DNA from 3 places in the Acidovorax sp. GW823-FHT02H02 genome. Region 2 is predicted to be linked to each of the others. Evidence: riboswitches for the same ligand, from Rfam matches in the RefSeq annotation. Region 2 holds a riboswitch; each other region holds the start of a gene.
The links. A riboswitch is a leader RNA that binds a small molecule or an ion and turns the genes downstream of it on or off. The one in region 2 is predicted to bind glycine.
Positions count from the first base shown of each region.

Region 1: it holds a riboswitch for glycine, as region 2 does, so the genes downstream of both, gcvT (glycine cleavage system aminomethyltransferase GcvT) here and AC1RDS_RS12395 (penicillin-binding protein 1A) in region 2, are expected to answer to the same signal.
Region 3: it holds a riboswitch for glycine, as region 2 does, so the genes downstream of both, AC1RDS_RS10735 (D-amino acid dehydrogenase) here and AC1RDS_RS12395 (penicillin-binding protein 1A) in region 2, are expected to answer to the same signal.

Region 1 is NZ_JBXAJH010000003.1:201,534-205,776, reverse strand. Features, by position in the region: gene AC1RDS_RS04540 (TRAP transporter substrate-binding protein) at 1-474, shown strand, start outside; gene AC1RDS_RS04535 (TRAP transporter small permease) at 544-1,038, shown strand; gene AC1RDS_RS04530 (TRAP transporter large permease) at 1,035-2,312, shown strand; glycine riboswitch at 2,323-2,422, shown strand; glycine riboswitch at 2,436-2,558, shown strand; gene gcvT (glycine cleavage system aminomethyltransferase GcvT) at 2,603-3,736, shown strand; gene gcvH (glycine cleavage system protein GcvH) at 3,829-4,203, shown strand; gene gcvP (aminomethyl-transferring glycine dehydrogenase) at 4,231-4,243, shown strand, end outside.
Region 2 is NZ_JBXAJH010000010.1:97,808-102,050, forward strand. Features, by position in the region: gene AC1RDS_RS12395 (penicillin-binding protein 1A) at 79-2,418, opposite strand; glycine riboswitch at 2,479-2,571, opposite strand; glycine riboswitch at 2,579-2,669, opposite strand; gene AC1RDS_RS12400 (iron-containing alcohol dehydrogenase) at 2,736-3,896, opposite strand; gene AC1RDS_RS12405 (fumarylacetoacetate hydrolase family protein) at 4,181-4,243, opposite strand, start outside.
Region 3 is NZ_JBXAJH010000008.1:111,791-116,033, forward strand. Features, by position in the region: gene AC1RDS_RS10725 (branched-chain amino acid ABC transporter ATP-binding protein/permease) at 1-359, shown strand, start outside; gene AC1RDS_RS10730 (ABC transporter ATP-binding protein) at 400-1,122, shown strand; gene AC1RDS_RS10735 (D-amino acid dehydrogenase) at 1,279-2,616, opposite strand; glycine riboswitch at 2,709-2,825, opposite strand; gene AC1RDS_RS10740 (2-keto-4-pentenoate hydratase) at 3,044-3,826, shown strand; gene AC1RDS_RS10745 (YXWGXW repeat-containing protein) at 4,067-4,243, opposite strand, start outside.

The DNA.
Region 1 (4,243 bases), on a different contig from region 2:
CGCACCATGGAGAACCCCGTGCACATCGCCGCCTACAAGGGCTTTGGCATCATCACCACGCCCATGGCGTTCCCCGAGGTGTTCACGGCCCTGCAGCAAGGCACCGTGGACGGCCAGGAAAACCCGTTGCCCGTCATCATCTCGGCCAAGTTCGACCAGGTGCAAAAGCACCTCACGCTCACCGGCCATGTGTATTCGCCCTGCATCTTCGTGATGAACAAGGCGGCTTTTGACAAGCTCAGCGCGGCCGACAAGCAGGCCTTTCTGGATGCCGCCAAGGAAGGCACCAAGGCCAACCGGGCGCGCGTGGACGAAGACGATGCCAAGGGCGTGGCCGACCTGCGCGCCAAGGGCATGACAGTGATCGACACCATCGACAAAGCCAAGTTCGTGGCGACGCTGGCCCCTGTCAACGCCGAGTTTGAAAAGCAGTTCGGCAAGGCCGCGCTCGACAAGATCCGCGATTACAAATAATCTTCTTGTCGATCTATTTTCACTAGCTATCAGCGCCCGCCGGTATTGCGCCAGCGGGCGTTTTCATTCATGAAAAATGCTTTTCTGACCTTTGAGCGCTGGGCCACGTTCAGCGCCATGCTGGCCGCCTGCGCCATGCTGGCCGTGGCCTCTGCGCTGGGCATGTTCCAGATTCTGATGCGCTTCGTGTTCGAGCAGCCCGCAGAATGGACCGAGGTGTTGATCCGTTTCAGCCTGATCTGGATGGTGTTTCTGGCCATCCCCGCCGCCTTCCGCCAGGGGGCGATGGTGAGCGTGGACGTGCTTTACCGCTGGAGCCCGCCACGCATTCGCCGCGTGCTCGACTGGGTGGTGGCGCTGGCGGCACTGGCCCTGATCGGCGTCATCATCTGGTGGGGCTGGGATTACGCGCAGCGCGGCGGCGTGCAGAGCATGGCCGGACTGGAGTCGGTGTCGATGTTCTGGGCCTATCTGGCCATGCCGGTGGGCGGCCTCTTTTGCGTCGTCGGCATCATCGGCAACCTCATCGACCCCCTGCGGATGGAACTGGAGACAGCGCAATGACCGCCACCATGATTTCCACCATGGTGCTGTGCTTTGCACTCACCGTTTCCGTGGCCGTTTCCATCGGCCTCGCGTCCATCCTGGGCATACAGGTTGCGAACGCCAACATGCTGATCTCGGTGAAGGAAATGTTCGCCTCGATCAACAAGTTTCCGCTGGCCGCCATTCCCTTCTTCATCCTCGCGGGCAACCTCATGGAAACCGGCGGCATCTCGCGCCGCCTGGTCGAGTTTGCCAAGAGCATCGTCGGCGGCGTGCAGGGCGGCCTGCCCATGACCTGCGTGCTCACCTGCATGATCTTCGCGGCGGTGTCGGGTTCGTCGGTGGCCACCACGTTCGCCATCGGCGCCATCCTGGTCCCGGCGCTCATCAAGCATGGCTACCCCACCAGCTACGCAGCGGCCTTGCAGGCCACCAGCGCCGAACTGGGCGTGATCATCCCGCCTTCCATTCCGCTCATCCTGTACGGCGTGAGTGCCGAGGTGTCGATTGGCGAGCTGTTCATCGCCGGCTTTGGCCCGGGACTGCTGATCAGTGGCGCGCTGATGCTGTTCGTGTGGGCCTACTGCAAATACAAGGGCTGGGGCAAGAACGATGGCGATGGCCGCATGCCCATGGGCCGTGCCACGCTGCAGGCCGGCTGGGCGCTGCTGATGCCCGTGATCATCCTGGGCGGCATCTACGGCGGCGTATTCACGCCCACAGAGGCCTCGGCCGTGGCCGTGTTCTATGCGCTGGTGGTGGGTGTGGTGATCTACCGCGAGATTCGCCTGGCGGACCTGTTCGCCATCCTGCGCAAGTCGGCCCTCTCGTCAGCGGTGATCATGTTCATCATTGCCAACGCCGGGCTGTTTGCCTTCCTCATCACCCGCGCGGGCGTGCCCGATGCCATCGGCCGCTGGCTGGAGGCGGTGCTGCAATCCCCTGCCCTGTTCTTGCTGGGCGTGAATGCGGCGCTGTTCTTCATTGGCATGTTCATCGAGACCAGCGCGGCCATCATCGTGCTGGCGCCCATCCTGGCGCCCGTGGCCCTGCACTTCGGCGTGGACCCGGTGCACTTCGGCCTCATCATGGTGGTGAACCTGGCCATGGGCATGATCACACCGCCCTTTGGCGTGAACCTGTTTGCCGCATGTACGGTGGCGCGCATCTCGCTGGACCGCATCATCCAGCACCTGCTGCCTTTCGTGGGGGTGATCCTGGTATGCCTGATGGTCATCACTTATGTGCCCTCGCTTTCGCTGTTCCTGCGTGACCTGGTGTACGCCAAGTAACGGTAGAATCGCTCGATTGTCAGGAGAGAGCCCCGCATGCACCATGCAAAAGGGCCGCCGAAGGCGCAGGCATCAGCCGAACGCTCAGGCAAAAGGACTGACAAGCGCCCGCAGCGATGCGGGCGTTCCCTTGCTGGAGAGAGATGTCCGCACTGCAGGTGCAGGCCATCCACCGAAGGAGCAAGCCGCGCGGCCAGCCAGGGTGCCGCGGTGAATCTCTCAGGTAAAGCGGACAGCAGGGCAAATCGCGTGGCATTCGTGCCGCGGCCCCCATTTGCCCTGGAGCTCTTATGTCCGCACCTGCCACCGCCCTGCTCATCACGCCCCTGAACGCCCTGCACATTGAACTGGGCGCCCGCATGGTGCCGTTTGCCGGTTATTCCATGCCCGTGCAGTACCCCGCAGGCCTCATGGCCGAGCACCTGCACACGCGCCAGGCCGCAGGGCTGTTCGATGTATCGCACATGGGCCAGCTCAAGCTGGTCGGCCCCGATGCCGCCGCCGCGTTCGAGAGCCTGGTGCCCGTCGATGTGATCGACCTGCCCGTGGGCAAGCAGCGCTACGGCCTGTTGCTCAATGACGAGGGCGGCATCATCGACGACCTGATGTTCTTCCGTGTGGCCGACAACGCACTCTTTGTCATCGTCAACGGCGCCTGCAAGGTGGGCGACATGGCCCACATCCAGGCCCGCATCGGCCAGCGCTGCGACGTGGTGCCCATGCCCGACCACGCGCTGCTGGCGCTGCAGGGTCCCCAGGCCGTCACCGCCCTGTCGCGCCTGGCCCCGGGCATTGAAAAGCTGGTGTTCATGACGGGTGGCGATTTTTCCATCGCAGGCTGCGACTGCTTCGTGACACGCAGCGGCTACACGGGCGAAGACGGCTTCGAGATCTCGGTGCCCGCCGCACAGGCCGAGACCCTGGCACGCGCCCTGCTGGCCCAGCCCGAAGTCAAACCCATTGGCCTGGGCGCGCGCAACTCGCTGCGCCTGGAAGCGGGCCTGTGCCTGTACGGCAACGACCTCGACACCACCACCACGCCGCCCGAAGCCAGCCTGAACTGGGCCATCCAGAAGGTGCGCCGCACCGGCGGCGCGCGCGCGGGCGGCTTTCCTGGTGCCGACAAGGTGCTTGCGCAGATCGACAACCCCGCCAGCCTCGCGCGCAAACGCGTGGGCCTGGTCGCGCTGGAGCGCGTGCCCGTGCGCGAGCACACCGAATTGCAGAGTGCCGACGGCCAGAAGATTGGCGAAGTGACCAGCGGCCTGCTGGGCCCCACGGTGAACGAACCCGTGGCCATGGGCTATGTGGCCCCCGCCTTTGCCGCCATCGGCACGCGGGTGAACGCCATGGTGCGCGGCAAGGCCGTGCCCATGGAAGTGCGCGCCATGCCGTTTGTGCCCGCCAATTACTACCGCGGCTAATTTTGCGCGGCGCGGCACCCCAACCGCGCCTGCGCCCGCTACATTGCAGATTCCTTTCTTTTTTATCTTCTAGCTGCTTGAGGAGCTTTCCCATGACCGTCAAATTCTCCAAAGACCACGAATGGATCAACGCCGCCGACGCGAATGCGGCCGTGGTAGGTATCACCGTGCATGCCCAGGATGCCCTGGGCGATGTGGTGTTCGTCGACCTGCCCGCCGTGGGAACCACGTTTGCCCAGGGCGACGTGGCGGGCGTGGTCGAGTCGGTCAAGGCCGCGGCCGATGTGTACATGCCTGTCTCGGGCGAGATCGTCGAAGTGAACGAAGCCCTGCGTGCCGACCCTTCGCTGGCCAATTCAGACCCGCTCAATACCGGCTGGTTCTTCAAGGTCAAGCTCAGCGATGCCAGCCAGCTCGACGCGTTGCTCAGCGAAACCGACTACACCGAGTTCGCCAAGAACGCCTGACCCTGTTTCCTTCTTCGAGACTGCCCCATGTTGATGCAAT
Region 2 (4,243 bases):
GTGGTGGCTTTTTTGCCTTAAAATGACTCCTGTATTTATAGCTCTTGGTGCTTACATATCAAGCGCCATCGGCCATTCTTACCCCATGTCGGCAGAATTTCCTGCCCTTGGTCGGCGCCCGTCCGGGCCGCACTCGAAGGGGCTTTGGACAAAGGCCTTGCGGTCATCCACGCAAGTCCCGAAGACATATTCCGGGTACACGTAGTCCTCGCCAAAGCGCATCAGGTCCAGCGGCAGGGTGCGCGATACCGGCGTGCGCCCCTGCACCGCCTCGGCCATGTACTCGGTCCACACGGGCAGGGCCAGGGTTCCGCCAGTGTGCCGGCCCAGGCTGCGCGGCTGGTCGTAGCCCATCCACACGACAGAGGCCACGCCCGACGAATAGCCGGCGAACCACACATCGCGCGCATCGTTGGAGGTGCCGGTCTTGCCGGCCACATCGGGGCGGCCCAGCGCCTTCGCGCGCCGGCCCGTGCCATGCTGCACCACGTCGCGCAGCATGCTGTCCAGCACGAAGGCATTGCGCTCGGACACCACGGTAGCGCGGGGCGATGGCGCGTTCGCTGCGTACAGCACCGCGCCGCCGCGCTCGCTCACCTGGTGGATCAGCCGGGGCTGCACCAGGGTACCGCCGTTGGCAAACACGGCATAGGCCTGCGTCAGCTGCAGCGGCGTGATGGCGCCCGCCCCCAGGGCCAGCGGCAGCCGGGGTGGATTGCGTTCCGGCAAGAAGCCGAAGCGGGTGGCGAACTCCTGCACGTACTGAACCCCGGCCGCGTCCATCAGGTTGACGGCCACCAGGTTCTTGGAGCGCACCAGGCCGCGCCGCGCGGTGATGAAACCCTCGTAGTTGCCGCCGTAGTTGCGCGGGCTCCAGGCGGGGCGGCCGCGGGCGGCAGGGGTTACGACACGCTGCGTATCGTCGATCAAGGTGCCCGGGGCATAGCCCTTTTCCAGCGCCGCCGAAAAGATGAACGGCTTGAAGGTCGAGCCCGGCTGGCGATAGGCCTGCACGGCATGGTCGAACTGGTTGAAGGCGTAGTCGAAGCCCCCCGTGAGCGCCAGGATGTCGCCGGTTTCCGTGTCCATGGAGACCAGCGCGCCCTCCATGCCCGGCAACTGGCCTAAATTCCATCGTTCGCGGACGTCGGCCACGACGCGAATCACCGCGCCCGGCGCAATGCGCCGCCGCGCTGGCGCATCGGGCTTGAGGGCGGCACGCGCGCTGGCGCTGAGCCGGCTGCGCGGTATCCGCACCTGCGTGCCATCGCGCAGCCACGCGGCAATGCCCTCGGCCTCGGACGCCGCGTGCACCAGGGCGGCACGCAGTTCCCCGCTGTCGCGGTAGGGCGCCAGCGCGGCGCGCAGGGCTTTGGGTTCGTCGGACGGCACAGCGCCCTGGATGCGCCCCTCGGGGCCGGCATAGCCGCGGGCATCCTGCGCGCCCAGAATGCCCGCGCGCAGCGCACGCGTGGCCGCGCGCTGCGCGGGAACGCTGAGGGTGGTGACGACATCCAGGCCCAGCGCATACGCCTCTTCACCGTACTGCTCCAGCACCATCTTGCGGGCCTGTTCCACGGCAAAGGCGGCTGCCGGCTCGATGGAACGGTATTGCGTTCGCAGCGTCAGCGCCTGTGTCCGCGCCTCCTGGTAGGCGGGCGCATCCAGATAGCCCAGTTCGTGCATGCGCTGCAGAATGTACTGCTGGCGGATGATGGCGCGCTCGCGGTTCACAACGGGGTTGTAGGCCGACGGCGCCTTGGGCAGCCCGGCCAGCACGGCGGCTTCGGCCACCGTCAGCTCGCCCAGTGTCTTGTCGAAGTACACCGACGCCGCGGCAGCAAAGCCGTAGGCACGCTCGCCCAGATAGATCTGGTTCATGTACAGCTCCAGGATCTTGTCCTTGCTGTAGGTGGCTTCGAGTTTGTAGGCCAGCAAGACTTCCATGAGCTTGCGGCTGTAGGTTTTGACGCGGCTCAGAAAGAACACCCGCGCCACCTGCATCGTGATGGTGCTGGCCCCCTGGGCATGCTCCCCCGATACCACATTGCGCAGCGCAGCGCGTGCCAGCCCGGTGAAGTCCACCGCGCCATGCTCATAAAAGCGGGCATCTTCGATGGCCAGCAGCGCCTGGCGCATCTGCAGCGGGATCTGCCCTATCGGCACGAATTCCCGGCGCTCCTCGCCATATTCCGCCAGCAGCGTGCCGTCCCTGGCATAGATGCGCATCGGCAGCATGGGATCGTAGTCGGCCAGGTGGTCCACCTCCGGCAGCTGCTGCCACACCATGTGCAGCACATAGGCCCCGCCCGCACTGCCTGCCACGGCCAACCCCAGGAAAAAACCCGCGAGAAATTTCAGGACCGGGTGCTTTTTGGGCGAAGGGGCAGGCGCGGCAACAGACGACGATGGGTGCATCAGGGGGAACTCTGGCTAGGGCAGGACCCGTGCCATGACGGGCCTGCGGCGCCGCTCCCCCTGTCCTTTTACCTGAGAGTTTCGGCTGCCTGGGCAGCCTGCCCCTTCGGTGGACCCCCGCCTGCGTTGCGCAGGGCGGCGGCCTCTCTCCAGTCGGCGATGGTCTCCTGCGGTCCGGCTTGCCTGAGCGATGATGGGAGTTTGCGCCTTCGGCGGAGGCGGGTTGCGCCCCTCTCTCCCGCAGGATAGGCGCTCACTTTAAATCACCCGCCAAAACCAACCCCGTTCAAAAGGTCAATATCCCGACCCCCGGCCGGTTACAGCGCGGCTTCCAGGATGCGGCGGCTCACGGCGGGCGTGATCTCGCGCTGCTCGCCCAGCTGCACCATGCCATGCGCTTCGAGCTGGGCCACCACGGTGTCCACCACCTCCGCGCCCAGGCCATGGCCCGACAGGCGCGTGGCGATGCCCATGCTTTCAAAGAAGGCGCGCGTGCGTTCAATGGCGGCGGTGATGCGCTCGTCATCCGTGCCACTGGTGATGCCCCACACGCGCTCGCCGTACTGCAGCAGCTTGGCGCGCTTCGGGCCCCGGCGCTCATTCAGCAGCGCGGGCAGCACGATGGCCAGCGTGCGGGCGTGGTCGATGCCGTGCAGCGCGGTGAGTTCGTGCCCGATCATGTGCGTGGCCCAGTCCTGCGGCACGCCGGCGCCGATCAGGCCGTTGAGCGCCATGGTGGCGGCCCACATGAGGTTGGCGCGGTCGTCGTACACGGGCTCCTGCGCCGTCAGCAGGCGCGGGCCGATCTCGATCAGCGTCTGCAGGAGGCCTTCGGCAAAGCGGTCCTGCACCGGTGCGTTGACCGGGTAGGTCAGGTACTGCTCGACCGTGTGCACGAACGCATCGACCACGCCATTGGCCAGCTGCTGCGGCGGCAGCGTGTAGGTCTTGGTGGGGTCGAGCACCGAGAACAGCGGGAAGGTGTTCTTGCTGCTGAACGGCAGCTTGGCGCCCTTGGCGCGGTGCGTGATGACGCCGCCGTTGTTCATCTCCGAGCCCGTCGCGGGCAGCGTGAGCACGGCACCAAATGGCACGGCCTGGGCGATGTTGCGGCCGCGCTTTTCCAGGATGGACCAGGCATCACCCTCAAAGTGCACGGCAGCGGCGATGAACTTGGTGGCATCGATCACCGAACCACCCCCCACGGCCAGCAGAAAGTCGAACCCGCCGGCACGGATCTGCTCGACGGCCTTCATCGAGGTTTCAAAGCTCGGGTTGGGCTCGATGCCGCTGAAGGTGGCGTGGGTGCGCTCGCCCAGCGCGGCGCGCACCTCGGCCAGGGTGCCGGTTTTTTCAGCACTGGCACCGCCCACCAGGATCAGCACCTTGGCCGCTGCGGGCACCAGCTTGGCCAGGTCGGCGATGCGGCCCTGGCCGAAAACGATGTGGGTGGGGTTGTGGAAGTCGAAGTTCAGCATGGCAATGGAATGTTGGCTCACCGCGCCCCTTGCCGCGCCGGATGGTCTGGCAGGCGGCGGGAACGCAGGGCAATGATGGAAAAAACCGCCAGACCAGCAAGCCCGGCAGACGGACTGTTCATTGTCCGCGCGAAGCCGCCGGCACCCCTGTCACCTCGGTCAAAACCCTTACGTCAGCGGCGTCAGCACGGTTGCGCAAGACGCGGTTTTACTCCTGAAACAATAGCTATTAGCATTTGTAAAATAAGCGCTGTAGCCATTTCTTGCTGCATATTTTGCTGTTCTCAGCCGCCCACGGGCGATGCAATGGCCTGGTCGATCGCACCGAAGATGCTGGCGCCGTCCTT
Region 3 (4,243 bases), on a different contig from region 2:
ACCTGGCCGCGGAACAGGCGCGCAACCTGCCTTATGGCAAACAGCGCTTGCTGGAGATTGCCCGCGCTCTGGCACTCGATCCGCAGTTGCTGCTGCTCGATGAGCCAGCCGCCGGACTCACGGCCCCTGACATCGTGGAACTGATTTCCATCATCAAGAAGATTCGCGATCACGGTGTGACGGTGATCCTGATCGAGCACCACATGGATGTGGTGATGAGCATCTGCGACACGGTATCGGTGCTGGATTTTGGCCAGAAGATTGCCGAAGGCATGCCCGCGGAAGTTCAGGCCGATCCCAAGGTCATCGAGGCGTACCTGGGCGGTGGCGCCGAGACCGTCGTGGCCCAGCCCGCCTGAGCCCGATGCCCCCGAAACGACGATACAAGACGCACAACACATGCTGACCATCCAGAATCTTTCGGCCGGCTACGGCAAGGTACAGGTGCTTCACGGCATCTCCATCGAAGTGCCCAAGGGCAAGGTCGTGACGCTGATCGGCTCCAACGGCGCTGGCAAAACCACCACCATGCGGGCGGTGAGCGGCATGATCGCGCCGACCGCGGGCCAGATCACGCTCAACGGCAAGCGCATTGACGGCCAGGAGGCCTACACCATCGCCAAGCTGGGGCTGGCGCACTCCCCGGAAGGGCGGCGCGTTTTTGCAACCATGACGGTGACCGACAACCTCACCCTGGGGGCTTTTCCCCGCCTGACGGGCAGCCGCCCCCGGGGGGATGTGGCCGGTGATCTGGAGCGGGCTCTGGAGCTTTTTCCGCGCCTCAAGGAGCGCCGCACTCAGCTGGCTGGGACGCTGTCCGGCGGTGAGCAGCAGATGCTGGCCATGGCCCGCGCCATCATGCTCAATCCGGAAGTGGTGTTGCTCGACGAGCCCTCCATGGGCCTTGCGCCCATTCTGGTGGCGGAAGTTTTCCGCATCATTGAGCGCCTCAAGGGGCAGGGTGTCACCATGCTGCTGGTGGAGCAATTTGCGGCAGCCGCCCTGGCGGTAGCCGATTACGGCTATGTGCTGGAAAACGGACGCATTTCCGTGCAAGGCCCGGCGGAGCGCCTGCGCGATGACCCGGCCGTGAAGGCTGCCTACCTCGGCGGCGGCCACTGACGCTGGGTGAGGCTGGCAGTTGGCAGGGGCCAAACTCCCCGCGGCCAGCTGGCACGCCGATAGCATGGCCTGCGTATGCCCCTGGGCAGCGCAGGCTTTTTGATGGGTGCCTGCGGTTGCGCACAGGTGCCGCAGGCGCCCAAGGTCCTCCGCCTTTCAGGCGTTGTTCGCTGCCCGCTGGCTGGGTGCGGTCACGGCCATCTTGTGGCCCGGTGCCGCGCGGTCGGACGTGCCCGTGAAAGCAAAGTCCACCTCGGGTGCCAGCCCGCTCACGATATGGGCCAGCGCCTTGCCCGAGCCGCAGGCATGCGTCCAGCCCAGTGTGCCGTGGCCGGTGTTGAGGAACAGGTTGGCCACTTTGGTCTTGCCGATCAGCGGCACGTTGCTGGGTGTGGCGGGGCGCAGGCCGGTCCAGAACTGGGCCTGGCTGGCGTCGCCCGCGCCGGGGAAGAGCTGCTCCACGCGGCGCACGATGGCCTCGCAGCGCATCGGGTTCAGGTTGCGGTCATAGCCGTTCAATTCTGCCGTGCCGGCAATGCGCAAACGGTCTCCCTGCGCGCTGGTGTAGCGCGAGAACACCAGCTTGAATTCGTCGTCCGTCAGGCTCACCTCGTGGGCCATCGACGCGTTCTTGACCGGCATGGTCACCGAATAGCCCTTGGCTGGGTAGATGGGCAGGCGAATGCCCAGCGGCTGCGCCAGCAGCGGGCTGAACGAGCCCATGGCCAGCACGAAGGCGTCGCCGCGCACGCGCTCGAAGCGGCCCTCGGCATTGGTCAGCTCCACATGGTCGATATGGCCACCGGCCTCGCGCAGCGCCGTGATGTGGTGGCCCATGCGGAATTGCACGCCCGCCGCCGCGCACAGCCGGGCCAGTTCGCGGGTGAACTGGTTGGCATCGCCCGACTCGTCCTCGGCCGTGTAGGTGGCGCCGGCCAGTTGCGGGCGGATGTGGGCGAGGGCTGGCTCGATGCGCACGGCCTCGTCGGCGCTGATGACCTGGCGCTCGCAGCCGAGCTGGCGCATCTGCTCGGCCGGGGCCAGCGCGCCGTCGAACTCCTTGGCGTTGGTATAGAAGTGCAGGATGCCCTGTGTGCGCTGGTCGTACGCGATGCCGGTGGCCGCGCGCAGCTGCTGCAGCACGCTGCGGCTGTAGGTGCCCAGGCGCACGATCTGCTCGATGTTGTGGCGCGTGCGCGCCGGGGTGCAGTTGCGCAAGAACTGCAGGCCCCACAGCCACTGGCGCATGTCGGCACGCAGACGGAACAAGAGCGGTGCATCTTCCTGGCCCAGCCACTGCAGCACCTTGAGCGGCGCGCTGGGGTTGGCCCAAGGCTCGGCATGGCTCACCGAGATCTGGCCGCCGTTGGCAAAACTGGTCTCGGCACCGGGCGTGCCCTGGCGGTCGATCACCGTGACCTCGTGGCCGAGTTGTTGCAGGAAATACGCCGAAGTCACGCCGAGCAGGCCGGCACCTAAAACGATCACGCGCATGATTTTCAAAGCCTTTCTGGGCTCTGGCACTTGACAGGCGTGCGGTAGCAGCTATTGCTTCAATAGCGTACAGCCGGCGCGTCTGCCAAGCTGCCGCTCCCCCTGTCCTTGGTACCTGAGAGATTCACCGCAATCGCCGGCATGGCGCGTGGTTTGCTCCTTCGGTGCGCCACGCGTGTAGGTCGTGGCGGCTCTCCAGACGGCTTTGTTGAATGGTGCAGTACGGAACCTGAGCGTGTATGGGAGTTTGCGCCTTCGGTGAAGCGGACGGTGCCGCTGACTCTCCTGCGAGGCCGATTCTAGGCGGCACTGCGGCGCAAAAGGGGGCTGTGCGCGCTAATGGATGGCAATCGTTGCTGATGCTGGACGGGCGCAGAAACTGGTGCCTCGCCATAATCCGCCAAGCTTTATCCCCAGGATGCCTGCCATGCCCGATACCGCCTTTGATCCCTTTGCCAGCGCGGCCTTGCTCACCATGGCGCGCCAGGGGCGCATGCCCCGGCCGCTCGATCTGCCCGCTGCGCTGCGCCCGTGCAATGCGGCCCAGGCCTATGCCGTGCAGGACGCCGTGGTGCGCGAGCGCGGCGAGATCGCTGGCTGGAAGGTGGGCGCCGCATCGCCCCAGGCGCTGCCCGCGCGCGCGGCGCTCACCCGCGATTCGGTGGCGGTAGCGCCAACCGGGCAGGCCGTGCATTTGCCTGCCGCAGGCTTTGCCGTGATGGGGGTCGAGGCTGAGCTGGTGTACGAGCTGGGTGCCGACCTGCCCGAGCGCACCGCGCCCTACAGCCCGGCCGAGGTGCTGGCGGCCATGGCGTCGGTGCGCGCCGCCATCGAGGTGTGCGACACGCGCTTTGCCGCCTGGGCCCAGCAGGGCGAGTTCAGCCGCCTGGCCGACCAGGCCTGCCATGGCGCATTGGTGGTGGGTTCGGGGCCGGCCGACGTGGCTGCGGTCCAGCCCCTGGTGCAGCCGGTGCATCTGTCCGTCAACGGCACGGTGGCCGTGCAGCACGCCGCCTGGGGCAACCCGGCGGGCGACCCGCTGCGGCTGCTGGTGTGGCTGGCCAACGAGGGCGCGCGCAGCCTGGGCGGCCTGCGTGCGGGCCAGTGGGTGACCACGGGCTCGTGCACCGGCACCGTGCTGGTGGCGCCGGGCACGGTGGTGGTGGCCGACTTCCCGGGCCTGGGCCACGCCGAGCTGCACCTGGTCTGATTCCTTTTCCAAACCCTCCGTGTCGTCGTTGCTTCGCCTTGCCGTGCTGCAGCACTGTCTGCGGCTTCGCTCGTGCCCATGCAAGCAGCCGGGGCGTGCCATCGCCCGATTTCACTCCAACCCTTTGGGCAAGGTGCTTGTGCGACCCCGAAAAGATCTTGAACGGGTTCTTCGACACGAATGATTTGGGAAAGGAATGACCCCCCGGGGAAACCGCAGGGGGCCGCCTGCGCCGCAAGATCAGTTGCGGCGCGGGTTGTCGGGCTGGCGGTCGTGGCGGTTGGGCACGCCATCGCCATCGCGGTCGTACCGGTCGTAGCGGTTGGCTGCACCGTCCCGGTCACGGTCCCAGCCGCCGCGCTGCATGGCCCAGCGGCCGTCATGCTCGGCCCAGCGGGGCTCGCGGTAGTGGTAGCC